One region of the Hydrogenophaga sp. SNF1 genome, then DNA from elsewhere that is predicted to be linked to it. Evidence: predicted binding sites of a transcription regulator. Region 1 holds the regulator's gene; each other region holds the start of a gene.
The links. The regulator FNR, encoded in region 1, switches genes on or off when oxygen is low (the NO sensors DNR and NnrR bind a similar motif). The targets are predictions, from matches to a motif close to TTGATNNNNATCAA.

Region 1 (7,829 bases):
GGCCTACAGCTGGCTGGAGAAGAAACCCGTCGATGCCGCTGGCCTGCCTGCGCGCATGAAGGCGCTGCGCACCCTGGGCGCTCCCTACAGCGACGAGGAGATCACCGCCTCCAGCGAGGCGGCGAAGGGCAAGACCGAGATGGACGCGCTCATCGCCTACCTGCAGGTGCTGGGCACCGCTTTGAAATAGCGAGAGGCTGCCATGGACATCAACACCCTGCGTTCCATCGTCACCGTCATCAGCCTGCTGGTCTTCCTGGGCATCGTGGTCTGGGCCTGGTCGCGCCGCAACCGCGAGCGCTTCGACGAGGCCGCCCGCCTGCCGTTCCAGGACGAATGAGCCACCCCCACACACGGGAACCATCATGAGCGATTTCACCAGCGACTTCTGGTCTATATACGTCGGCGCCATCACCGTGGTCAGCATCCTGGCCTGCGGCGTGTTGCTGTGGGTGGCCGGCACCACCAAGGTCAAGCCGGGCCAGGACAACACCACCGGCCACGTGTGGGACGGCGACCTGCGCGAACTCAACAACCCCCTGCCGCGCTGGTGGGTCTGGCTGTTCGTCATCACCATCGTTTTCGCCCTGGCCTATGGCCTTCTGTACCCCATGTACGGCCGCTACGCGGGCGTGCTGGGCTGGACCTCCAGCGGCCAGCACACCGTCGAGGTGCAGCGCCACCAGGAAGCCATCGCGCCGCTGTACGCGCAGTTCCACGACCAGCCGCCCGAGCGCCTGGCCGGCGACGCGCAGGCCATGGCGATCGGCGAGCGCCTGTTCATGAACCAGTGCGCCCAGTGCCATGGCTCGGACGCGCGTGGCTCCAAGGGCTTCCCCAACCTCACCGACAGCGACTGGCTGCACGGCGGCGAACCCGCGGCCATCGAGACCACCATCACCCAGGGCCGCCACGGCGTGATGCCGCCCATGGCCGCGGCCGTGGGCAACGCCGATGACGTGCGCAACGTCGCCCATTACGTGCTCAGCCTGTCCAACAGCCCGCACGACCGCGTGCGCGCCTCGCAGGGCCGCACCAAGTTCGCCGCCTGCGCGGCCTGCCACGGCATGGACGGCAAGGGCAACACCGCGCTGGGCGCACCCAACCTCACCGACGGCGTGTGGCTGCACGGCTGGGGCGAGGAGGCCATCGTGCGCGCCATCACCAACGGCATCGACAACCGCATGCCGGCGCAGAACCAGCTGCTCAACGCCGACCAGATTCGCGTGCTGACGGCCTACGTGTGGGGCCTGTCGAACCGGCCCGCCAAACCCTGAGGACCCGGCGGCGGCCCGCGCGCCGGGCCCGCCAGACGACATGAAGACCATTCCGATCCAGCCCGCGCCGCCCGGCGACGACGAGGAAATCGTCGTTTCGCTCTATGCCGCGCAGGAGAAGATTCAGCCGCGCTCGGTCACTGGCGTGTTCGCGCGCTGGCGCTGGTTCTTCGTGTGGGCCACGCAGCTGGTGTTCTACGGCCTGGCCTGGCTGCCCTGGAACGGCCGCCAGGCCGTGCTGTTCGACCTGGAGGCGCGGCGCTTCTACCTGTTCGACCTGATCCTGTATCCGCAGGACTTTATCTACCTCACCGGGCTGCTGGTCATCTCGGCGCTGGCGCTGTTCCTGTTCACGGCGGTGGCCGGGCGCCTGTGGTGCGGCTTCACCTGCCCGCAGACGGTGTACACCGAAATCTTCATGTGGATCGAGCGCCGGGTCGAGGGCGATCGCTCCGCCCGGCTGCGCCTGGACGCCGCGCCCATGAGCGCGGCCAAGTTCGGCAAACGCGCGCTCAAGCACGGGCTGTGGGGCGCGCTGGCGCTGTGGACGGGCTTCACCTTCGTTGGCTACTTCACGCCGATCCGTGAGCTCGCGGGATTGGTGGCCAGCCTCTCGCTCGGGCCCTGGCAAACCTTCTGGATCCTGTTCTACGGCCTGGCCACCTACGGCAACGCGGGCTTCCTGCGCGAGCAGGTGTGCAAGTACATGTGCCCCTACGCGCGCTTCCAGAGCGCCATGTTCGACCGCGACACGATGATCGTCACCTACGACGAGGGGCGCGGCGAGCCGCGTGGCGCGCGCAGCCGCAAGGCCGACCCCAAGGCCCTCGGCCTGGGCAGTTGCGTGGATTGCACCCTGTGCGTGCAGGTCTGCCCCACCGGCATCGACATCCGCAAAGGCCTGCAGTACGAGTGCATCAGCTGCGCGGCCTGCGTGGACGTGTGCGATGAGGTGATGGACAAGGTCGGCTACCCGCGCGGCCTGATCCGCTTTGCCACGCAGAACGGTGTCGCCAAGGGCTGGAACCGCGCGCAGATGCTGCGCCGCGCCCTGCGCCCGCGCGTGCTGGTCTACAGCGGCGTGTTGCTGGCCGTGTCGCTGGCGGTGCTGGGCAGCCTGTGGCTGCGCACGCCGCTCAAGGTGGACGTGATCCGCGACCGCGGCGCGCTGGCGCGCGAGGTGGAACAAGGCCGCGTCGAGAACGTCTACCGGCTGCAGATCATGAACGCCACCGAGGTGGCGCAGACCTACGAGCTGCGCGTGGAAGGCCTGCCGGGCATCGCCCTGGCGTCCGGCGATCGTGTGGAGGTGGCGCCCGCCGAGGTGCGCGCCGTCGCCGCGCGGGTCCAGGTGCCGCCCGGCGCGGCCGCGAGCGGCTCGCACCCCATCCAGTTCGAGGTGCGCGCCGCCCAGGACGAGCGGGTGCGGGTGCGTGAGAAGAGCACCTTTCTCGTTCCCCGATAACGCTTCCGCAGGAGACCCCATGAACCCCGATCCGATGAGCACCGACGCGCCCGAGCCCTGGTGGCGCGTGGGCCCCATGTGGCTGGTGGTGGGCGGGCCGCTGGTGGTGGTGGTGGCGGCCATCGGCACCGCCGTCATTGCCATCGAGGGCGCCGACCCGGTGCTCGACAAGGCCGCCTACCAGGCCACGCTGGAGCAGGCGCGCCGCCTGCAGGGCGCGCAGCGCGACGAGGCCCTGATCGGTCTTCAGCCCGCGCACCAGGCGCGCAACCACGCGGCCTCGCCCGTGGTCCGCGAGGGTGGCCACTGACATGGGCCGCCGCTGGATGTGGGTGGGCTGGCCGTCCTTCCTGATGGCCGGCGTGCTGGAGATGCTGGTGTTCGCGGTGGTGGACCCGGGCGAATTGCACTGGCAGGGCGTCGCGCTCGACTGGTCGCGCCCCGCCGTCTACACGGTGGCCTTCTTCGTGTTCTGGGCGGTGACGGCGGTCGCTTGCAGCCTGAGCCTGTGGCTGGCCCTGCCACCGCAGGACGCGCTCAGGAGCAGGTCTGCGGATTGACGATGCGCCGCAGCGCCTCGGTGTCCTTGATGTGCACGTAGCGCTGCTTGACGTCGATGATGCCGTCGTCGACGAACTTGGAGAAGGTGCGGCTCACCGTCTCCAGCTTCATGCCCAGGTAGCTGCCGATCTCCTCGCGCGTCATGCGCAGGTTGAACTCGGACGGCGAGAAGCCACGCGCCTGCAGGCGCTGCACCAGGTTGAGCAGGAAGGCCGCCAGCCGCTCCTCGGCGCGCATGCTGCCCAGCAGCAGCATCACGCTGTGGTCGCGCACGATCTCGCGGCTCATGATGCGGTGCACGTGGTGTTGCAGCGGGGTGAACTGGCGCGACAGTTCTTCGACCTGGTTGAAGGGCATGACGCAGACCTCGGCGTCTTCCAGCGCCACCGCGTCGCAGGCGTGGTGGTCGCTCACGATGCCGTCCAGGCCGATGATCTCGCCCGCCATCTGGAAACCCGTGACCTGGTCGCGCCCGTCGGCGGTGGTCACGCAGGTCTTGAAGAAGCCCGAGCGCACGGCGTAGAGCGAGGTGAAGCGATCGCCGACGGAGAACAGGGCTTCGCCGCGCTTGACGCGCTTGCGGGAGGAAATCAGTGTGTCGAGCTGGCCCATTTCCTCCGCGCTCAGGCCCATGGGCAGGCAGAGTTCGCGAAGGTTGCAGCTTGAGCACGCCACTTTGATGCGTTGCGCGTCCATGTGCGTCGTTCCTGAGTGCATGACAGGGAGCGAGCATACCCCTTTGGGTCCGGGATCACAGGGCCGCTTGACCAGGATCAAGGCGTCTGGACACGCCAGCCGGCACAGTGGGGCCATGCCAGAAGGACCCGCCGTGAGCCATGTGATCCCCGATGAACTGCTGCGTCGCTTTGACGTTCCGGGGCCGCGCTATACCTCTTACCCCACGGCCGACCGCTTCGTGGAGGCCTTCACCGAGCAGGACTACCGCCTGGCGCTGGGACAGCGGCGGGCCGGGTCGATGGCACTGCCCCTGTCACTGTATGTGCACATCCCGTTCTGCGAATCGGTGTGTTACTACTGCGCTTGCAACAAAGTTATTACAAAGCACCATTCGCGCGGCGCCGAGTACCTGCGCCACCTCTCGCGCGAACTGGACCTGCAGATCGAGCACCTGGGCGCGGGCCAGTCGGTGTCCCAGCTGCACCTGGGCGGCGGCACGCCCACCTTCCTGAGCGATGCCGAGCTGGAAGACCTGATGGCCATGCTGCGGCGCCACTTCGCGCTCGCGCCGGGCGGCGAGTACTCCATCGAGGTGGACCCGCGCACCGTGAGCGCCGAGCGCCTGCGCGCGCTGCACCGCCTGGGTTTCAACCGCCTGAGCTTCGGTGTCCAGGACTTCGATCCCGCCGTGCAGAAGGCCGTGCACCGCGTGCAGCCGGCCGAGCAGGTATTCGCGCTGGTCGACGCGGCGCGGCAGATCGGCTTCGAGTCGGTCAATGTGGACCTGATCTACGGCCTGCCGCTGCAGACGCCCGAGTCCTTCCGGCGCACGCTGGCGCAGCTGCAGGCCCTGCGGCCGGACCGCGTGGCGCTGTACGCCTACGCGCACCTGCCGGCGCGCTTCAAGCCGCAGCGGCGCATCGTGGCGGCCGAGCTGCCGGGCGCGGCCGACAAGCTGGCGATGCTCTCGGCGTCGCTGGACATCCTGCGCGCGGCGGGCTACGTTTACGTCGGCATGGACCACTTCGCCCTTCCCGACGACGCCCTGGCCGTGGCCAAGCGCCAGGGCCGGCTGCACCGCAACTTCCAGGGCTACAGCACCCAGCCCGATTGCGACCTCATCGCGCTCGGTGTGTCGGCCATCGGCCGGGTAGGCGCCACCTACAGCCAGAACGCCAAGACCCTGGACGAGTACGTGGACCTGCTCGACCAGGGCCGCCTGCCCATCGTGCGCGGCCTGGCGCTCACGCGCGACGATGTGCTGCGCCGTGCGGTGATCATGTCCCTGATGTGCCAGGGCGAACTGCAGTTCGAGGCCATCGACCTGGGCCACCTGATCGACAGCCGCCGTTACTTCGCCAATGAGCTGCGCGCGCTCGAGCCCTTCGTGGACGAGGGCTTGGTCACCCTGGACGAGCAGGGCGTGCAAGTGACCGAAACCGGCTGGTACCTGGTGCGCGCGATCGCCATGGTGTTCGACCGCCACCTGCAGGCCGACCAGGACCGCGCGCGGTTTTCAAGGATTCTCTGAGCGCGCCGATGTCCGGTTCCCTGTTGATCACGGCGCTGCTCATGGGCCTGGTGGGTGGGCCGCACTGCATTGCCATGTGCGGCGCGGCCTGCGCGGGCATCGGCCGCGCGGCCGGCGAGCGCGGCACGCGCGCGCTGCTGGCGTTCCAGCTCAGCCGCGTCGCTGGCTACGCCAGCGTGGGGGCGCTGGCGGCGGGCTCGGTGCAGGGGCTGGCCTGGCTGGGGGCGCATACGCAGGTGATCCGGCCGCTGTGGACCATGTTCCACGTCGCGGCCCTGCTGCTGGGCGCCTGGCTGCTCTGGCGGGCGCGCCAGCCGGCGTGGATCGACGGCGTGGGCCAAGGCATCTGGCGCCGCGCGAAACCCGCCATCGCGCGACTCGGCCCGCGCGCGCCCTGGGTGCTGGGCTTCGGCTGGGCGCTCATGCCCTGCGGCCTGCTGTATTCGGCGCTGCTGGTGGCCTCGCTCTCGGCGGACGCGGTGCAGGGCGCGGCGGTGATGGCGCTGTTCGCCATCGGCTCGTCGGTGTCGCTGTTCGCGGGGCCCTGGCTGCTGCTGCGCCTGCGCGAGGCGCGCTCGGGCGCCTGGGGCATCCGTCTGGCGGGGCTGGCGCTGCTGCTGGCCTCGGGCTGGGCTCTGTGGATGGGCATCACCCAACCCACGGGGCTTTGGTGCCTGTGAGCGCACCAGCCACGGGCAGCGGTCGTTGAGCGTCAGGTCGTGGCACGACCAGGGAGCGTGGCCAGCACCAGGCCCAACACAGCGATACCGAAAGCCAGCAGTTGCAGGGCGCTGAGGCGCTCACCCATGAAGACCACGCCAATGAGCGCCGCGCTGATCGGCAGCATCACGGTGAACACGCCGGCCTGCGAGGCGGGCACGGTCTTGAGCCCGGTCATCCACAGCCACACCGTCCACACGCTGGCCGCCAGCGCATAGAACACCAGCAGGCCCCAGGTGGGCAGGGCCACGGCGCCGAAGTCGAAGCGCAGTGCGGCCCACACGCCCAGAGGCGTGACCAGCGCCAGGCCCCACAGGTTGATGATGGCCGAGATGCGCTTGGGGCCCAGGCCCTCGGTGAGGCGCTTGCCGATGACGACGTAAGACGCCTCGCACACCACCGCTGCGAACACGAGCAGGTTGCCCAGCAGGGCCTGGCCACCGCCCGCGGCCGGGCCGGCCCCCTTGTCGAGCGAGAACAGGCCGATGCCCAAGGCCGCGCAGGCGATGCCCGCCGCGCTGCGCGCGCCGATGCGCTCGCGCAGGAAGATGGCGCTGAGCACCGCCACCACGGCGGGAATGGAGGACATCACCACGCCCGCAGCCACCGCGGTGGTCAGGCTCACACCGTAGAGCATGCAGATGGAGAACAGGAAATTGCCCAGGAAGGACTCGAGAAAGAGCAGGGCGCGCGTGCGCGGGCTCAGGGGCGGCTCGTCGGCGGGCTTGCGCAGCCAGCGCCACATGGCCAGGGCGCCGATGCCGAAGCGCAGCCAGGCCAGCAGGAACACCGGAAACACCAGTACCAGGGGCTTGGACAGCGCCACATAGCTGCCCACGAGCGCCATGCTCAGGGCCAGGCAAGCGTAGGCCGTGGCACGGTGAAGGGAGGTCACGGGAAGGGCGCGGCTGGCGGCGGGTGGGGGCGGGTGGCCCGCATCATGCCTCAGCCTCCGGCGTGGGTTTCGGGATGAGGAATTTGTTTTTCACATCGAGAAAATGTCGAATGCTGCGTCGCGGAAAAATTTCTCGATATGGGAGATGAAATTCCGTATTGAAAAATTTATCAAAAATTCCATTGATTCAAAAGGAGAAAATTTTTGTCTTGTATAAGACATAAGAGGCGATTTAGGTCTTCTACAAGACTTAGAGTCATGTCCAACGGCACCGCCTTTGCCGCGAACGCCGCCCCGGTACCCATCAACCCCCCAAGGAGTGTCCCCATGCCCCAGTCCCTCACCGAACAGCTCAGCCGCTCGCAACAGATCGAAGCCCTGGAGAAAGACTGGGCCACGAACCCGCGCTGGAAAGGCGTCAAGCGCGGCTACAGCGCCACCGACGTGGTGCGCCTGCGCGGCAGCATGCACATTGAGCACACCCTGGCCAAGCGCGGCGCGGAAAAGCTCTGGGAAAAAATCAACGGTGGCGCCAAGAAGGGCTACGTGAACGCCTTCGGCGCGATCTCCGCCGGCCAGGCCATGCAGCAGGCCAAGGCCGGACTGGAGGCGGTCTACCTGTCGGGCTGGCAGGTGGCGGCCGACGGCAACACCAGCGAAACCATGTACCCGGACCAGTCGCTCTACGCCTACGACTCGGTG
Region 2 (7,829 bases), 1.4 Mb from region 1:
TCATGCGGAGTTCGAGCCTCGTTGGGCCCGCGGGTTCAAGCGCGTTTGCCGCGCGCCTTGCGGGGCGCCGCCTTCTTGGCGGGTGCCGCCCGGGCGCCCGACGAGACGGCACGCGCCGCCGCGCGGCCCACGCCCGCCGCCGCCCCCATGCCGCGGCCCACGGTGCCGGCGGCGCTGCGCGCGGCCTGGCCCGCCAGGCCGGTGGCGGTTTTCACGGCGGCGTCCGTGAGGTCGGTGGCGACCTGGCGCGTGGTGTCCAGCGCGCCTTGCTTGGCCGCGTCCTTCAGGGCGTTGGTCGCGATCTGCTGGAACTGCTGGGACAGCGCGCCCCACCACTGCAGTGGGTCGACCACGCCGCCCGCCGGAGCGGCCGACGCGGCCTTGTCGGCCTTGGCCGCCACCTTCTTCGCCGCCGGCTTGCGCCGCGTGGGCGCGGGCGCGGGTTTGGCCGCTTCGGTGGTGCCGTAGGTGCGCGGCGGCACCTCCAGGCCCGGGAAGGGGTTGGCCTTGGCGGCAACCTCGGCCGTCTTGAGCTTGAGCGCATTGGCCACGTCGCCCATGCTGAAGTTCATGGACTTCAGCGTGGACAGGGTCATCTTCTGCACCTCCAGCGCCTGGATGGTGGCGCCCAGGGCCTTGGCGTTCTGGTCCAGCCAGTAGTGCACGGCCTTGAGCTCCTCGATGCGCTTCTCGAGTTCCTCGACGTTGAAGGTGGGCGCCACCCAGTGGCTGAGGTTGGGCAGTTGCGGGATGTTCTGCCCGATGCCCTGAGCGATGCCGCCGGCGGCCTGCGTGGCCAGGTTCTGCAGGAAATCGAAACCCGGCACGAACTTGCCGAAGCCGCTGGCGGACGCATCGCTCATGGCGAACTCCTCGATGAAAGGACCGGGGATCAGCCGTCGACGCCGTAGCGCGGCGCGCGGCGCTCGCGCAAGGATGCCACACCTTCGCGCACGTCGGGCCCGGCAAAACCCATGAATTCCAGCGCGAGCGAGGTGTCGAAACTCGGGCCCGCCTGGCGCAGCCAGTTGTTGAGCGAGTACTTGGTCCAGCGGATCGCGCTGGCGCTGCCGCCGGCCAGGCGATCGGCCACCTCGTAGGCCTTGTCGAGCAGCTGGTCGTCGTCAACCACCAGCGAGACCAGGCCGATGCGCTCGGCCTCTTCGCCGCTCACCGCGTCGCACAGCATGAGGTAGTACTTGGCCTTGGCCATGCCGCACAACAGCGGCCAGACGATGGCCGCGTGGTCGCCCGCGGCCACGCCCAGGCGCGTGTGGCCGTCGACGATCTTGGCGCTGCGCGCGGCGATGGAGATGTCGGCCAGCAGGCCGGCCACCAGGCCCGCGCCCACGGCCGGGCCGTGCATGGCGCTGACGATGGGTTTGTCGCAGTTGATGACGTTGTAGACCAGGTCGCGCGCTTCCTTCCAGACGCGCGAGCGCACCTCGAAATCGGTCGCCATGTCCTGCACGAGGGCCAGGTCGCCGCCGCCGGAAAAGCCCATGCCGCTGCCGCGCAGCACGGCCGCGCGCACGCTGTCGTCGCGGCCCACGTCGCGCCAGATTTCGCTGAGCTCCCAGTGGCCTTCATGGCCGGCGGTGGGCAGCTTGCCGTTGCCGCCGGGGCCGTCGGCGCGCATACGGATGTCGAGCACGCTGGGCGTGCCATTCACCAGCGGGCCGCGGCGGCTGATCTCCAGGGTCTGGTAGCGGCTGTAGTCGATGGTCGGGCTCATGGTGGTCTCCTGATGGTCGTCTGGTCCTGAACCGATCGATTGTGCTTGACCTGCATCAAGCGCCACGGTGCCGCCCGGGCCCAAGATGGCGGGCACGCAGGAGGCCCCCATGACCACGTTCATTTCCGACACCTTCGAGATCCAGTTGCGAGCCGCGCGCCAGGCGCTGCTGGAGCGCCTGTACGCCCAGCGCGGCGGTGTCCGCAGCCGCGCCGAGGTGGCGGCCGACAAGCGCGCCCGGGCGGCGGACGACAACGACGCCGTCGCGGACCCGGCCTTCGACCTCGGCTCGGTGCTGGGCGAGCGCGAAGCGGGCGAACTGGCCGCCATCGACGCCGCGCTCGCGCGCATCGCCGACGGCAGCTACGGCCTGTGTTTGGACTGCGGTGTGCAAATACCCGCCGCGCGCCTGCACGCGCAGCCAACGGCCGACCGCTGCCTGGACTGCCAAACGCGCGCCGAGCGCTGATCGGGCGCGGTCCGCGCCCTGGGCCGGATTCAGGCCTTGGCCAGCGGCGCGATCTTCTGGTCGATCGCGCCGAAGATGGACTGGCCGTCCTTGCCCTTCATCTCGATGCGGATGGTGTCGCCGTACTTCATGAAGGCGGTGGAGGGCTTGCCGTCGAGGATGGTCTCGATCGCGCGCTTCTCGGCGATGCAGCTGTAGCCCTTGGGCCAGTCCTTGCGGCCATCGACTTCCACGCCCTTGTTGCTCACCGTGCCGCTGCCGACGATGGAGCCGGCGCGCACGTTGCGCGTCTTGCCGATGTGGGCGATGAGCTGGCCGAAGTGGAACGTCATCTCGGGGCCGGCCTCGCACATGCCGACCTTGCGGCCGTTCCAGGTGCTCTGCAACGTGAGGTGCAGGCGCCCGCCCTGCCAGGCGTCGCCCAGCTCGTCGGGCGTCACGGCCACGGGGCTGAAGGCGGTGGCGGGCTTGCTCTGGAAGAAACCAAAGCCCTTGGCCAGTTCGGCGGGGATCAGGTTGCGCAGCGACACGTCGTTGGCCAGCATCACCAGGCGGATGCCCTCGAGCGCCTGCTCGGGCGTCGCGCACATGGGCACGTCGCCGGTGATGACGGTGATCTCGGCCTCGAAGTCGATGCCGTAGTCCTCGCTGGGCACCACCACGTCGTCCATCGGGCCGATGAAGTCGTCGCTGCCGCCCTGGTACATCAGCGGGTCTTCGTAGAAGCTGGCCGGCACCTCGGAGTTGCGCGCGGCGCGCACCAGCTCCACGTGGTTCAGGTAAGCCGAGCCGTCGGCCCACTGGTAGGCGCGCGGCAGCGGCGCCATGCACATGGCCGGATCGAAGGGGAAGGCGTGGCGCGCCTTGCCCTGGTTCAGGGTCACGTACAGGTCCTGCAACTGCGGGCTGATGAAGTTCCAGTCGTCCAGGGCCTGCTGCAGGGTGTTCGCGATGCCGGTCGCATAATGGGCCGTGCTCAGGTCACGCGAGACCACCACCAGTTGTCCGTCGCGCGAGCCGTCCTTGTAGGTGGCGAGTTTCATGCGTATCTCCTGCTGCCTCTTGAGTGGATGGGTGCCCCGGGGGCTTTGGGGCGATAATTACGGATAGTGAAATCGATTAACCTATGCGTAAGAGCGAGATTCTAGACCAAAGCCCCGCCAACGAGAGCGACGACAGCGAACCCCAGCGCGCGGGCATCCAATCGGTCGAGGTCGGCTTTGAACTGTTGAACGCCCTGTCGAGGGCCAGCGGCGCACTGATGCTGCGCGACCTGGCCGCCGCCGCGGGCATGAGCGCGGCCAAGGCCCACCGCTACCTGGTGAGCTTCCAGCGCCTGGGCCTGGTCACGCAGGACAGCGCCAGCACCCGCTACGACCTGGGCCCGGCCGCGCTGCGCCTGGGCCTGGCCAGCCTGTCGCGCATCGACGCCGTGCGCCTGGCGCGCGAGCGCATCGACGCCCTGCTGCCGCTCACGGGCCACACCCTGGCCATCGCCGTCTGGGGCAACCAGGGGCCCACCATGGTGCATTGGACCGAGGCGCCCCAGGCCGTGCCCGTGGCGCTGCGCCTGGGCGACGTGATGCCCCTGCTGTCGTCCGCCACCGGCCGCTGCTTTGCCGCCTTCATGGGCGACGAGGGCCACGACGCCCAGCGCGTCGGCCCCATGATCCGCGAGGAACTCGCGCGCCTGAAGAAGCTGCCGCGCAACGGCCCCTTGCCGCTGGACCTGCCCACCTCCATGACCGAGGTGCAGGAAATGCTCGACGAGGTGCGCCGCCGTGGCGTGGCGCGCGTGGTGCACAGCCTGCAGGCCAGCGTGGCCGGCTTTGGCGCCCCGGTGTTCGACGTGCAGGGCCGCATGGTGCTGGCCATGGTAGTGCTGGGTTCGGTGGCCACCCTGGACACCGACTGGGACGGCGGCCCGGCGACCGCGCTGCGCGACGCCGCCCGTCGGCTGAGCGCCGATCTCGGGCACCGCGAAGCGGCGCCCCGGTCCGACCAGCCATGAATCCACACAAGCAACCCGTGGCCCCGAGACCCCGCCCGTGGCTGTCGCTGGGCGCCGGCGTGCTGGCAGCTTTCGCCGCGGCGCTCGGGCCCCAGGGGAGTGGCCCCGCGTTCGCCGCCGCGCCACCGGCGCCCGCCGCCAGCGCCACCGCCCCGCGAAGCGACCCTCCCCCAGCGAGCGAACTGAGTTACGAAGTGTTCGGCCAGGCCAAGGGCTTCGACTACCGCGCCACCGGCAGCCTCTCCTGGCGCCGCGAGGGCCCGAACTACGAGGCCCGCCTGGAACTCGCCATGCCCCTGCTCGGCAAGCGCGTGCAGACCAGCCAGGGCAGCGTGGGCCCCGACGGCCTGCGGCCCACGCGGTTCGCCGACAAGCGCAGCAGCGAGCGCGCCGTGCAGTTCGAGCCCGAGGCCAAGCGCATCCGGTTCAGCAACAACGCGCCCGAGGCCGAGTGGCTGCCTGGCGCGCAGGACCGCCTGAGCCTGTTCCTGCAGCTCGCCGGCCTGCTGCGGGCCCAGCCGCGCCAGACCGGCGACGTCTTGAGCTTCCAGGTGGCCGGCCTGGGCGATGCCGAGATCTGGCAGTTCGAGGTGGGCGCGCTGGAAACCCTGCGCCTGCCGGCCGGCAACATCGAGGCCCGGCTGCTGAAACGCACCCCGCGCAAGCCCCACGACAGCACAGTCGAGGTCTGGCTGGCACCTTCCCTGGGCCACCTGCCGGTGCGCCTGCGCATCGCCCAGCCCAATGGCGATGTGGCCGATCAACGGCTCGCCCGTTTGCCCTAGCCGCTGGGCACCCCGGAACCGGTTTCGGCTCAAACGCCACAAGCCGATTGAAAAAAGCCGGCGGGTCCCCAACTGGGGCATACCCCTGCTCCAGTGGGAGTGCGATTTGCCGATATAACGGCATCAGCGCCGAAAGCGATTGGCGGAAAGGAAATCAAGTCCATGCACATGCTGTACGACTCGGAAGCGTTCGCGGTGGTCCACATCCTGGCCAACGCGCCTGCCGAAGGTGAGGCGCCCGCCGACACCGGGCCGCAGATCCCGCGCCATGGCTTCGAAATCGTGGACAAGCGCTCGGGCAAGGAGGTCTACCTCGACGGCTCCTGGGCCGAGATGTTCCAGGCCCAGATCGTGGAATGGCAGCGCAACAGCCCCTCGCAGGAAGAGGTGGAGAACACGCTGGAGGGCTACGCCTCGCTGGCCCAGAACCCGGTCGTGATGCACTGAGCGCGCCACCGCGCCCCGCCACCCCCAGCCTGGCTATGCCAGGCTTTTTTGTGCCCGCGCATAGCGCCAGCGGTACACCGGCTCGGCCAGGACCAAGACCGCCACCAGGCGGCAGACCTGGAAGGCCGTGACCACGGGCACGCCCAGCTGCAGCACCTTGGCGGTGATGGCCATTTCGGCAATGCCCCCTGGCGAGGTGCCCAGCAGCATGGTCACCGGGTGCAGGCCCGTGAGCCGCGCCACCACCCAGCCGAAGCCGGCGCACAGGGCCATCATGGCGAAGGTGGCCAGCGCCACCGAACCCAGCCAGCGCGGCGCCGTGTGGGCGAAGGCCGGCGTGAATCGCACCCCCAGGCTCACGCCGATGAAGAGCTGGGCCGCGTTGGTGAAGGCCAGCGGCAGGGCCGAGAGCTGCACGCCCGCCAGCGTGATCGCCATGGTCACCACCAGCGCGCCCATGAACCAGGGGTTGGCGCGGCCCAGGCGCTGCATGCCCAGGGCACCGGCCAGCGTGATCAGCCCCAGCAGGGCCAGCCCGCCCGCGTGCACCTCGCGGATGGCGGGCGGCAGCGTGTCCAGCCCATGCACGCCCGCGGCCTGCAGGGCGAAGGGAATGGTGACCGTGACCAGCAGCACGCGCAGGGTATGGGCGGCGGCCACGAGGTCGGTGCGCGCGCCCTGGCGCTCGGCCAGCAAGGTCATCTCGGACGCGCCGCCGATGGCGCCCGAAAAATAGGTGGTGGCGATCAGCTGCGCGGGCGGCAGCCGCAGGCGCGCCGCGTGCTGGCGCCGCAGCCAGGCCGCGAAGCCCAGGCCCAGCAGCAGCGCCCAGGCCACGCCCAGGACGATCGCCCACCACAGCCCGGCGACCAGGGCACCCACCTCCGGGGTGAAGTACAGGCCCAGGGCCGCACCGATCACCCACTGCCCGGCGTTGCGCAGCGGTGTCCAGCTTTCGGTGGGCGCGCCCAGCACCGACACCAGGGCACTGGCCAGCAGCGGTCCGATCATCCAGGGAATGGGCGTGCCCAGCCAGACGCACAGGCGGGCGGCGGCGTAGGCGAGCAGGAGGGTCAGGGCCGTGCGCGTCCAGGACGCCGGCCCGAAGCGCGACACAGGGAAAGGCACTCGGGAAATCTCGGGCGGCGCAGAGGGCGCCATACGGGACCGTAGTATCGGTGCATGAAGCCCTCCCTTGCCGCCACCGGCCTGGCCGCGCTGTGGCTCGCCGCCTGCGCCCAGACACCCGCCAGGGACTTGCCCACCCTGCTCGCGCGCACCTCGCCCACGCCCTTGCTGCTGGTGGGCGAGCAGCACGACGCGCCCGAGCACCAGCAGCTGCAGCGCGAACTGGTGCAGGCCCTGGCCACACGCGGCGAACTCGCGGCCGTGGTGATGGAGATGGCCGAGGCCGGCCGCGACACGCGCCAGCTGCCGCGCGACGCCAGCGAAGACGCCGTGCGCCAGGCCCTGGCCTGGGACCAGGGCGCCACCTGGCCCTGGCCGGTCTACGGGCCGGTGGTGATGGCCGCCGTGCGCGCGGGCGTGCCCGTGCTCGGCGGCAACCTGCCGCGCGCGCGGATGCGCGAGGCCATGGCCGACACCGCGCTGGACCGGTCGGTGGACGCCTCGGTGCTGGACCGCCAGCGCACCGCCGTGCGCGAAGGCCACTGCGATCTGCTGCCCGACAGCCAGATCGCGCCGATGACGCGCATCCAGCTCGCGCGCGACCGTTCGTTGGCAGACACCGCGCTCCAGGCCCTGGCGCCGGGCCGCACGGTGTTGCTGATCGCCGGCAACGGCCATGTGCGCACGGACATCGGGGTGCCCTTGCACCTGCCCGCCGGCCAGGCCCGCCGCGTGGTGGTGGCGCGCGCGGGCTCGGCCGGCGCCGACGCGCCGGGTGACGTCGTCTGGCCCACGCCCGCGCTGCCCGAGCGCGACCACTGCGCCGGGCTGCGCGAGCGCTTCAAGCGCTGATCAGTCCTTCAGGCGCTGGATCGCGTCGGCCAGCACCGAGACCATGGTCTCGATGTGCTCGCGCTCCACGATGTAGGGCGGCGCGAACACCAGGTTGTCGCCCGCGTTGCGCACCAGCACGCCGCGGTGGAAGCAATCCAGGAAGACGTCGAAGGCGCGCTTGCCGGGCATGCCCGCCAGCGGCGCCAGCTCCACCGCGCAGGCCAGGCCCAGGCTGCGGATGCCAATGACGTGCGGCAGGCCCTTGATGGCGCTGAACATGGCGTCGCTCAGCACCTGGCCCATCTGGCCGGCGCGCGCGAACAGCTGCTCCTTCTGCATCAGTTCCAGCGTGGCGATGGCCGCCGCGCAGGCCACCGGGTGGCCCGAGTAGGTGTAGCCGTGGAAAAACTCGATGGCGTG
Region 3 (7,829 bases), 1.1 Mb from region 1:
TGCCCATCGTCTCGCACGACACCGCGGCCAACCCCGACATCACCCGCGACCCGTCCGGGCGCTGGCTGCAGTCGCGCGGCCAACCCTTCCACCAGCTCACGCTGGCGCAGATCGGCGAGCTCGACGTGGGCCGCATCAACCCCGCGAGCCGCTACGCGCGTGACTTCGCGCAGCAGCAAGCAGTGGACGGCGAACGCATCCCCACGCTGGCCGCTGTGTTCGAGCAGGTCAAGCGCCTGCGCGCCGACCACGTGCGCTTCAACATCGAGCTCAAGCGCAACCCCGAGCGCGCGCACGAGTCGCCCGAGCCCGAGGCCTTCGTGCGCGCCGTGCTCGAGGTGGTCCGGACCGAAGGCATGGCCTCGCGCACCAGCCTGCAGAGCTTCGACTGGGGCCTGCTGAAGATCGCCCAGCGCCTGGCGCCCGAGCTGCCACTGGCCTTCCTGAGCGCGCAGCGGCCCCGCTTCAACACCCTGCACAGCGGCACCTGGAGCGCCGGCCTGCGCGAGGCCGACTTCAAGGACGCGCCGGCGCTGCTCGCCGCCGCCGGGGCGCGCTTGTGGTCGCCCCATTTCAACGACCTCAACCGCACGCTGATCGAGCGCGCGCGCGAGGAAGGCCTGCGCGTGATCCCCTGGACCGTGAACGAGTGGCCCGACATGGAGCGCCTGATCGACTGGGGCGTCGACGGCCTCATCACCGACCACCCCGACCGGCTGCGGGCCGTGATGGAGCAGCGCGGCATGACCCTGCCGCCGCCGGTGGCGCCCATGGTGGCGCGGCAGAATTGAGCGCCATGCGCCCCCCTTCCCTGCTCCAACCCGTGGCCGATGCCCTCGCCGGCCTGCGCGAGGGCTCGCTCTCGCCCGCCCAGGCCAGCGAGCGCCTGCGCGCGCAGCACGACCTGTTCGCTGCCCTGCCCCCGCGTTTCGCCGAGGTGCTGGGCAATCTGCTGGACCGCCTCGAATCCAGCGCGCTGTTCGATGGCGAAAGCTGCTCGTTCAGCTCGCGCGAGCTGCACGACAGCCTGCAGTACTGGATCGACAAGGCCCAGGCGCAGCTGGCGAACGCCTGAACCGCGCCGGGGAACTTCCCGCCCGCCCCGCGGCTCATTCCCGCGCGCTCGCACACGCCTGGCGCCCCCCGGACACCCGAAAGAACGAACACCATGCCCGCCACGAACCGTCGACAACTGCTGTTGGCCAGCGCCGCCCTGGCCCTGCCCCTCGGGGCCCTGGCCCAGGCCAAATCCCCCCTGCCCCCGCTGCAGGTCTGGAAGGACCCCAACTGCGGCTGCTGCAAGGACTGGGTGAGCTACCTGCAGGCCGACGGCTTCACCGTCCAGGTCTACGACAGCGGCAACACCGCCGTGCGCCGCCGCCTGGGCCTGCCCGAACGCTACGGCTCCTGCCACACCGCCTTGATCGGCGGCTATGTCGTCGAAGGCCATGTGAACGCGCGCGAAATCCGCCGCCTGCTGGCCGACAAGCCCCAGGCCCTGGGCCTGGCCGTGCCCGGCATGCCGGTGGGCAGCCCCGGCATGGACGGCCCCGACTACGGCGGCCGCCAGGACCCCTACGACGTGCTGCTGGTGCAGCGCGACGGCACGGCGCGGATCTACCAGTCCTATTTCAAGCGCAGCTGAGCCCCCGAAGGGGCGCCCGCCCCCTGGGCGCCCGACGCCGAGGGCATTTGATCTGGGTCAAACCCGGCGCCGGAAAATGCACCGGGCCCCGAGGCCGTACTACATATCGGCGAGGTAATGCCGATAGCGCATGGGTGAGGCGGCCGACCACAGCGCCGCCCCTCCCCCAACCACCATCTCATGCGCGCCAACCTGCCCGTCTCCCAACAGGAATACGTCATCCCCGATGGCGTCACCCTGGTCTCCACCACCGATCTGCAGAGCCACATCACCTACTGCAACCCGGCATTCGTCGCGGTCAGCGGTTTCAGCCGCGAGGAGCTGATGGGCCAGCCGCACAACATCGTGCGGCACCCCGACATGCCCCCCGAGGCCTTTCGCGACATGTGGGAGACGCTGCGCTCGGGACAGCCCTGGTCGGCGCCGGTGAAAAACCGCCGCAAGAACGGCGACCACTACTGGGTGATGGCCAACGCCACCCCCGTGGTGCAGAACGGCCGCACCGTGGGCTACATGTCCGTGCGCACCAAGCCCACACGCGAGCAGGTGCAGGCGGCCGAGGCCCTGTACGCCCGCCTGCGCGCCGAGCGCGACCAGGGCCAGGACCGGTTGAGCCTGCGGCGCGGCCAGGTGGTGCAGAAAGGCCTGTCCGGCCTGCTGCGGCGCGCGCTGCGGCCCAGCCTGGGCCGCGCCATCGGCGGCGTCTGCGTGGCACTGGCCGTGGCCGGTGTGCTGGTCGGCGAGATCGGCGCCCGCCTGGGCCTGGTGGCCCACCTCGTCATGGCCCTGCCCCTGCTGGCGCTCGCCCTGCTCGCCGCCTGGGCGCTGCGGCGCCAGACCGTGCAGCCGCTGGCGCAGGCCGTTCGCTTCGCCAACACCATGGCCGCGGGCGACCTCACCTCGCGCCTGGCCCTTCGCGGCCCGGCCGAATTCGGCGACCTCGCCGTGGCACTGAACCAGCTCAACGTCAACCTGCAAGCGGTGGTGGCCGACGTGCGCCATGAAATCGAGGGCGTGCAGGTCGCCAGCCACCAGATCTCCAGCGGCAACCACGACCTGTCCTCGCGCACCGAGGCGCAGGCCGGCAACCTGCAGCAGACGGCGGCGTCCATGGAGCAGATGAACAGCACCGTGGCCCAGAGCGCCAGCACCGCGCAGGAAGCGGCCCAGCTCGCGCAGCGCGCGGCCGCGGTGGCGCGCGAAGGCAACAGCGCCATGTCGCAGGTGGTCACCACCATGGCCGAGATCAGCCGCGGCTCGGCGCGCATCGGCGAGATCATCCAGGTCATCGACGGCATCTCGTTCCAGACCAACATCCTCGCGCTCAACGCGGCGGTGGAGGCCGCGCGCGCCGGCGAACAGGGCCGCGGCTTCGCCGTGGTGGCCGGCGAGGTGCGCCACCTCGCGCAGCGCACGCTGGACGCGGCCAAGGAAATCAAGGCCCTGATCGAGGATTCGGCCGACCAGGTGCGCCGCGGCAGCGAACTGGTGCACGGCACCGGCCAGACCATGACCCAGGTGGTGGGCGCGGTGGAGCAGGTCAACGCGCTCATCGGCGACATCACGCACGCTACGCGCGAGCAGTCCAGCGGCATCGCGCAGATCAACCAGGCCGTGGGCCAGCTCGACTCGGTGACGCAGCAGAACGCTGCCATGGTGGAGCAGCTCGCCGCGGCCGCGAGTTCGCTGCAGTCGCAGGCGGAGGTCATGCACCAGGCGGTGCAGGTGTTCCGCCTGCAGCCGCGCGGCAGCGCCGCGGACTGAGGGCCGGGCGGCCGGCGACTCTCCCTCATACCCCGGCCTTCCTACACGTCCCTCTCGACCCGTCCCTCTCGACCCGTCCCTCTCGACCCGTCCCTCTCGACCCGGCCTTCTCGACCCGGCCTCGCGCGCCAGCCTCTCGCGCTGACCGACCCGCGCGGGCCGCCTGGCGCAGGCATTTCGCGCCGCCGCGGCGGCGTTTCACGGCGCGCCCGCGCCGTTTCGTCTCAGCCCCGTGGCGCACGCGGGGCCGGCGGCCGACAGTGCGGTCTCCCCGCCCACCGGAGACCGCCATGCAGCTCACCCCCGTCATCGCCATCCACCTCAGCGCCGCGCTCGCGGCCCTGGCCATCGGGCCGGTGGCGCTGTGGGCGCGCCGCACCGGCCACCCGCGCGCGGTGCTGCACCGCGCGGCCGGCTACGCCTGGGTCACGCTGATGCTCATGGTCGCCGTCACCGCCGTGTTCATCCGCGATTTCCGCCTGCCCAACGTCGCCGGCTACACGCCCATCCATCTGCTGGTGCCCATCACCCTGGGCACGCTGGCCCTGGCCTTCTGGCACCTGCGGCAGGGGCGCATCCGCTCGCACCGGCTGACCATGATCGCGCTGTACCTCAGCGCCTGCATCGTCACCGGCGCCCTCACGCTGCTGCCCAGCCGCTACCTGGGCCAATTGGTCTGGGGCCAGTGGCTCGGACTGCTTTGACCTTCACCCCTCCCCCCACCCACCGGAGCAACCGCCATGAACACCCTCTCGATCGACAAGGACCTCGAACGCACCGCGCGCCGACGCGTCGCCGCCCGCATGGGCTGGACCCTGCACGCCCTGGTGTTTCTCGCCGTCAACGCCGGCCTGGTCTACCTCTCGCTGCGCAGCGGGCGCGATTGGGCCGTCTACCCCGTCCTGGGCTGGGGCCTGGGCCTGCTGATCCACGGCCTGGCCGTGTGGGTGCGCCTGGGCGGCGGCGGCCTGTACGAGCACTGGATGGACCGGGAACGCGAACGCCTGCAGCGCGACCGCGGCCAGCGCCCCTGAACGGCGGCCCGGCATACTGCGCCCATGGCCGCTTTCAACCCCCGCACCGTGGCGCGCCGCGTATTGATCGCCGCGGTGTTCAACACCGTGCTGGCACTGGCCATCAGCGCCATCAAGGGCGACCACTTCGCCCCCACCCTGCTGTACTCGCAGCTCATCGGGCTGTGCATCTGGGCCGGCATCGACGGCGGGCGCTACCTGCTCTCGCCCCAGGGCTGGCCCGGCGTGCGGCCGATGGCGGTGCTGGTCGTGGTGGCCGTGTTCGCGGGCTACGGGCTGGGCCTGACGCTGGGCAACCTCTTGCTCGGCCGGCCCTTGCTGGCCAGCGCGAGCAACCTGCCGGGCGCCACCGTCGGCTTCCTGCTCATGTCGCTGGCCCTCGGCGCCTTCGGCGCCTACTACTTCAGCAGCCGCGAGATGCTGGCCATGGCCCGCCTGGCGCAAGAAGAGGCCCAGCGCCAGGCCAGCGAGGCGCGGCTGCGCCTGCTGGAGTCGCAGCTGGAGCCGCACATGCTGTTCAACACCCTGGCCAACCTGCGCGCCCTCATCGCCACCGACCCACCGCGCGCCATCGACATGCTGGACCGGCTCAACCACTTCCTGCGCGCCACGCTCGCGGCCTCGCGCAGCGACGCGCGCGGCGGCCAGCACACCCTGAGCGACGAATTCGCCCGGCTGGACGACTACCTCAGCCTCATGAGCATGCGCATGGGCCCACGCCTGCGCGTGCGCCTGGAGCTGCCCGAGGCCCTGGCGCCGCTGCCCGTGCCGGCGCTGCTGCTGCAGCCGCTGGTGGAAAACGCCATCCGCCACGGCCTGGAGCCCAGCGCGCGCGGCGGCGAGCTGCGCGTGGCCGCGCAACGCGAGGGCGGCACCCTGTGCCTGAGCGTGAGCGACGACGGCGTGGGCAGCGAGGCCCCGGCACTCGAGGGCTTCGGCCTGACGCAAGTGCGCGAGCGCCTGCAGGCCCTGCACGGCGCGGCCGCGCGCCTGGAGTGGCACAGCGCGCCGGGCCAGGGCACGCAGGCGCGGCTGTTCCTTCCCCTGCCCGACGCCACCCCATGAACGCCACCGCCCTCATCGCCGAAGACGAACCTCTGCTCGCGCAAGCCCTGCAAGCCGAATTGGCGCGCGCCTGGCCGGGGCTTCGGGTGCTCGCCAGCGTGGGCGACGGCCACAGCGCCGTGCAGCAGGCCCTGGCGCTGCGCCCCGACGTGCTGTTCCTGGACATCCGCATGCCCGCCCTGAGCGGCCTGGACGCCGCCGCCACCCTGGCCGACGACTGGCCCGCCGAGCAGCCGCTGCCCGCGCTGGTGTTCGTGACCGCGCACGACGAGTTCGCGGTGCAGGCCTTCGAGGCCCAGGCCCTGGACTACCTGCTCAAGCCCGTGCAGGCCGAGCGGCTGCAGCGCACCGTGGCGCGCGTGCAGGCCGCGCTGCGCGCGCGCGGCGCCAGCGCCGCGCCCGACTGGGCCGGGCTGCGCGCGCTGCTGGGCGGTGCGCCCTCGTCCGCGCCGCGCCTGCGCCACCTCATGGCCAGCGTGGGCGCGGCGGTGCAGCGGGTCGCCATCGACGAGGTACTGGCCTTCGAAGCGGCCGACAAGTACGTGCGGGTGCTGGCGGGCGGGCGGGAGTTCCTGATCCGCACGCCGCTGAAGGAGCTGCTGCCGCAGCTCGACCCCGAGGTGTTCTGGCAAATCCACCGCGGCACCGTGGTGCGGGCGGACGCCATCGATCGCGTCACCCGCGACGAGGCGGGCAAATGGCGGCTGACGCTGCGTGGCCTGGACGAGGCCTTCGTGGTCAGCCGCCTCTACGCCGACCGCTTCCGCGCGATGTGAAGCGGTGGCGGGACGGGACGCGCCTCAGTCGTCCCAGCCGCCGCGGCGGCCGTCGCGGTAGCCGTGCTGGTAGCCGCGTTGGTAGCCGTGCTTGCGCCAGTGCTTGGGCGGGCGGTCGTAGCGCCACTGCGGGGGATAGGCGTACACCGGGTAGGACTGCACCACCACCGGTCGCGGGTGCACGATCACGGGGCGCGGGTAGACCACCACCGGCCGGGGGTCGTACACCGGATAGCCGTAGGACGGGTAGCCATAGACCACGGGGGGCGCGTTGGACACCCCCACACTCACGCCGGGTGAGTTGACGCCAATGGACCAATAGACGTTGTCGCGGGCCTGGGCCTGCGTGGCGGTGCCCGACAGGGCCCAGGCGCCAGCGGCCAGCGTGAGCAGGACCAGACCGCGCGTCGCGCGGTGGCGGGGGCTGAGAGACACGGTATTCATGGGGAGACTCCGGAGCGACGGCGGTTTGCCGCCTTGGAATTACAGACAATCCCGGGACCGGGCGCACCCTACGCGCGGTCAAAGCTGTAGCAAGGCGTAAATGGCGAACGATCTTTACATTCCCCCCGAGGCCCAGGCCCTGCTCGACCACTGGTGCGGCGACGGCCTGGCCCGCGGCTGGCCCAGCGAGTCGCGCGACCAGCTGTGGTTCGGGTTCAACCCCGAGCAGGACGAGGCGCTGCGGCGCCACTACGGCGCCCTGGTGGAGCAGGCCCTGGCCGGCGGCCTGACCGATTGGTCCGCCACGCCGCTGGGCCGCCTGGCCCTGGTGCTGCTGCTGGACCAGCTGACGCGCAACCTGTTCCGGCGCCAGCCGCGCGCCTTCGCCGGCGACCCGCGCGCCCAGGCCCTCACGCTGGAGGCCATCGCCACGGGAGAAGACGAAGGCCTGCCCGTGGTGGGCCGGGTGTTCCTCTACATGCCGCTGCTGCACGCCGAGTCGCTGGCGTTGCAGGACGAGGCCGTGCGCCGCTTTGAGCGCCTGCGCGAACAGGCGCCGGCCTTCTGCCACGCCGAGTTGGACGACAACCTGCGCTACGCACGGCTGCACCGGGACATCGTGGCGCGCTTCGGGCGGTTTCCGCACCGCAACGAGGCCCTGGGCCGCGACAGCACCGCCGAAGAGCGCGCGTTCCTGACGGACGGTCCGCGCTTCGGGCAGTAGGCGTCACGCCGGCGCCACCGACACGACACGCGGACGTCATGTCCGCTGCCTACAACCTCGTGCTTTGTTCTGACTTGCACGAGGAGATTCGATGACACGCGCCAATCGCCGGCCCACCCCGGGCCGTTTCGCCGCCGCCCTGGTCGCCACCGCCGCGCTCGCGGCCTGCGGAGGCGGCGGCGATGGCCAGCCCAGCGGCCCGGTGTCGCAGCCCCTGAGCGTCCAGCTCGAGAAGATCGGCGGCTACGCCACCGGCCAGTTCGGCGTGTCGGCGGCGGAGATTCCCGCCTACGACGCGGCCAGCCGGCGCCTGTTCGTGGTGAACGCCCAGGCCGGCAAGGTGGACGTGCTGGACCTGCGCGTGCCCGCCCAGCCGG

Region 2: the regulator FNR is predicted to act here: its motif matches at 1,781-1,794, upstream of SOM08_RS19560 (TraR/DksA family transcriptional regulator).
Region 3: the regulator FNR is predicted to act here: its motif matches at 1,693-1,706, upstream of SOM08_RS07595 (PAS domain-containing methyl-accepting chemotaxis protein).

Annotation. Positions count from the first base shown of each region.
Region 1 covers NZ_CP139793.1:2,701,438-2,709,266, forward strand. Annotated here, with positions in the region: gene ccoO (cytochrome-c oxidase, cbb3-type subunit II) at 1-190, shown strand, start outside; gene SOM08_RS12890 (cbb3-type cytochrome oxidase subunit 3) at 203-340, shown strand; gene ccoP (cytochrome-c oxidase, cbb3-type subunit III) at 366-1,277, shown strand; gene ccoG (cytochrome c oxidase accessory protein CcoG) at 1,318-2,742, shown strand; gene SOM08_RS12905 (nitrogen fixation protein FixH) at 2,762-3,052, shown strand; gene SOM08_RS12910 (hypothetical protein) at 3,054-3,302, shown strand; gene fnr (fumarate/nitrate reduction transcriptional regulator Fnr) at 3,280-3,999, opposite strand; gene hemN (oxygen-independent coproporphyrinogen III oxidase) at 4,115-5,512, shown strand; gene SOM08_RS12925 (sulfite exporter TauE/SafE family protein) at 5,521-6,192, shown strand; gene SOM08_RS12930 (DMT family transporter) at 6,225-7,079, opposite strand; gene aceA (isocitrate lyase) at 7,455-7,829, shown strand, end outside.
Region 2 covers NZ_CP139793.1:4,083,295-4,091,123, forward strand. Annotated here, with positions in the region: gene SOM08_RS19545 (FIST signal transduction protein) at 1-4, opposite strand, end outside; gene SOM08_RS19550 (PhaM family polyhydroxyalkanoate granule multifunctional regulatory protein) at 36-863, opposite strand; gene SOM08_RS19555 (enoyl-CoA hydratase/isomerase family protein) at 893-1,735, opposite strand; gene SOM08_RS19560 (TraR/DksA family transcriptional regulator) at 1,845-2,204, shown strand; gene SOM08_RS19565 (fumarylacetoacetate hydrolase family protein) at 2,234-3,247, opposite strand; gene SOM08_RS19570 (IclR family transcriptional regulator) at 3,331-4,215, shown strand; gene SOM08_RS19575 (DUF3108 domain-containing protein) at 4,233-5,000, shown strand; gene SOM08_RS19580 (DUF3567 domain-containing protein) at 5,163-5,447, shown strand; gene SOM08_RS19585 (AbrB family transcriptional regulator) at 5,481-6,608, opposite strand; gene SOM08_RS19590 (ChaN family lipoprotein) at 6,630-7,427, shown strand; gene SOM08_RS19595 (aminotransferase class III-fold pyridoxal phosphate-dependent enzyme) at 7,428-7,829, opposite strand, start outside.
Region 3 covers NZ_CP139793.1:1,566,456-1,574,284, reverse strand. Annotated here, with positions in the region: gene SOM08_RS07610 (glycerophosphodiester phosphodiesterase) at 1-791, shown strand, start outside; gene SOM08_RS07605 (hypothetical protein) at 797-1,075, shown strand; gene SOM08_RS07600 (DUF411 domain-containing protein) at 1,169-1,645, shown strand; gene SOM08_RS07595 (PAS domain-containing methyl-accepting chemotaxis protein) at 1,826-3,409, shown strand; gene SOM08_RS07590 (DUF2306 domain-containing protein) at 3,700-4,113, shown strand; gene SOM08_RS07585 (2TM domain-containing protein) at 4,150-4,443, shown strand; gene SOM08_RS07580 (sensor histidine kinase) at 4,468-5,508, shown strand; gene SOM08_RS07575 (LytTR family DNA-binding domain-containing protein) at 5,505-6,284, shown strand; gene SOM08_RS07570 (hypothetical protein) at 6,309-6,728, opposite strand; gene SOM08_RS07565 (DUF924 family protein) at 6,829-7,452, shown strand; gene SOM08_RS07560 (choice-of-anchor I family protein) at 7,544-7,829, shown strand, end outside.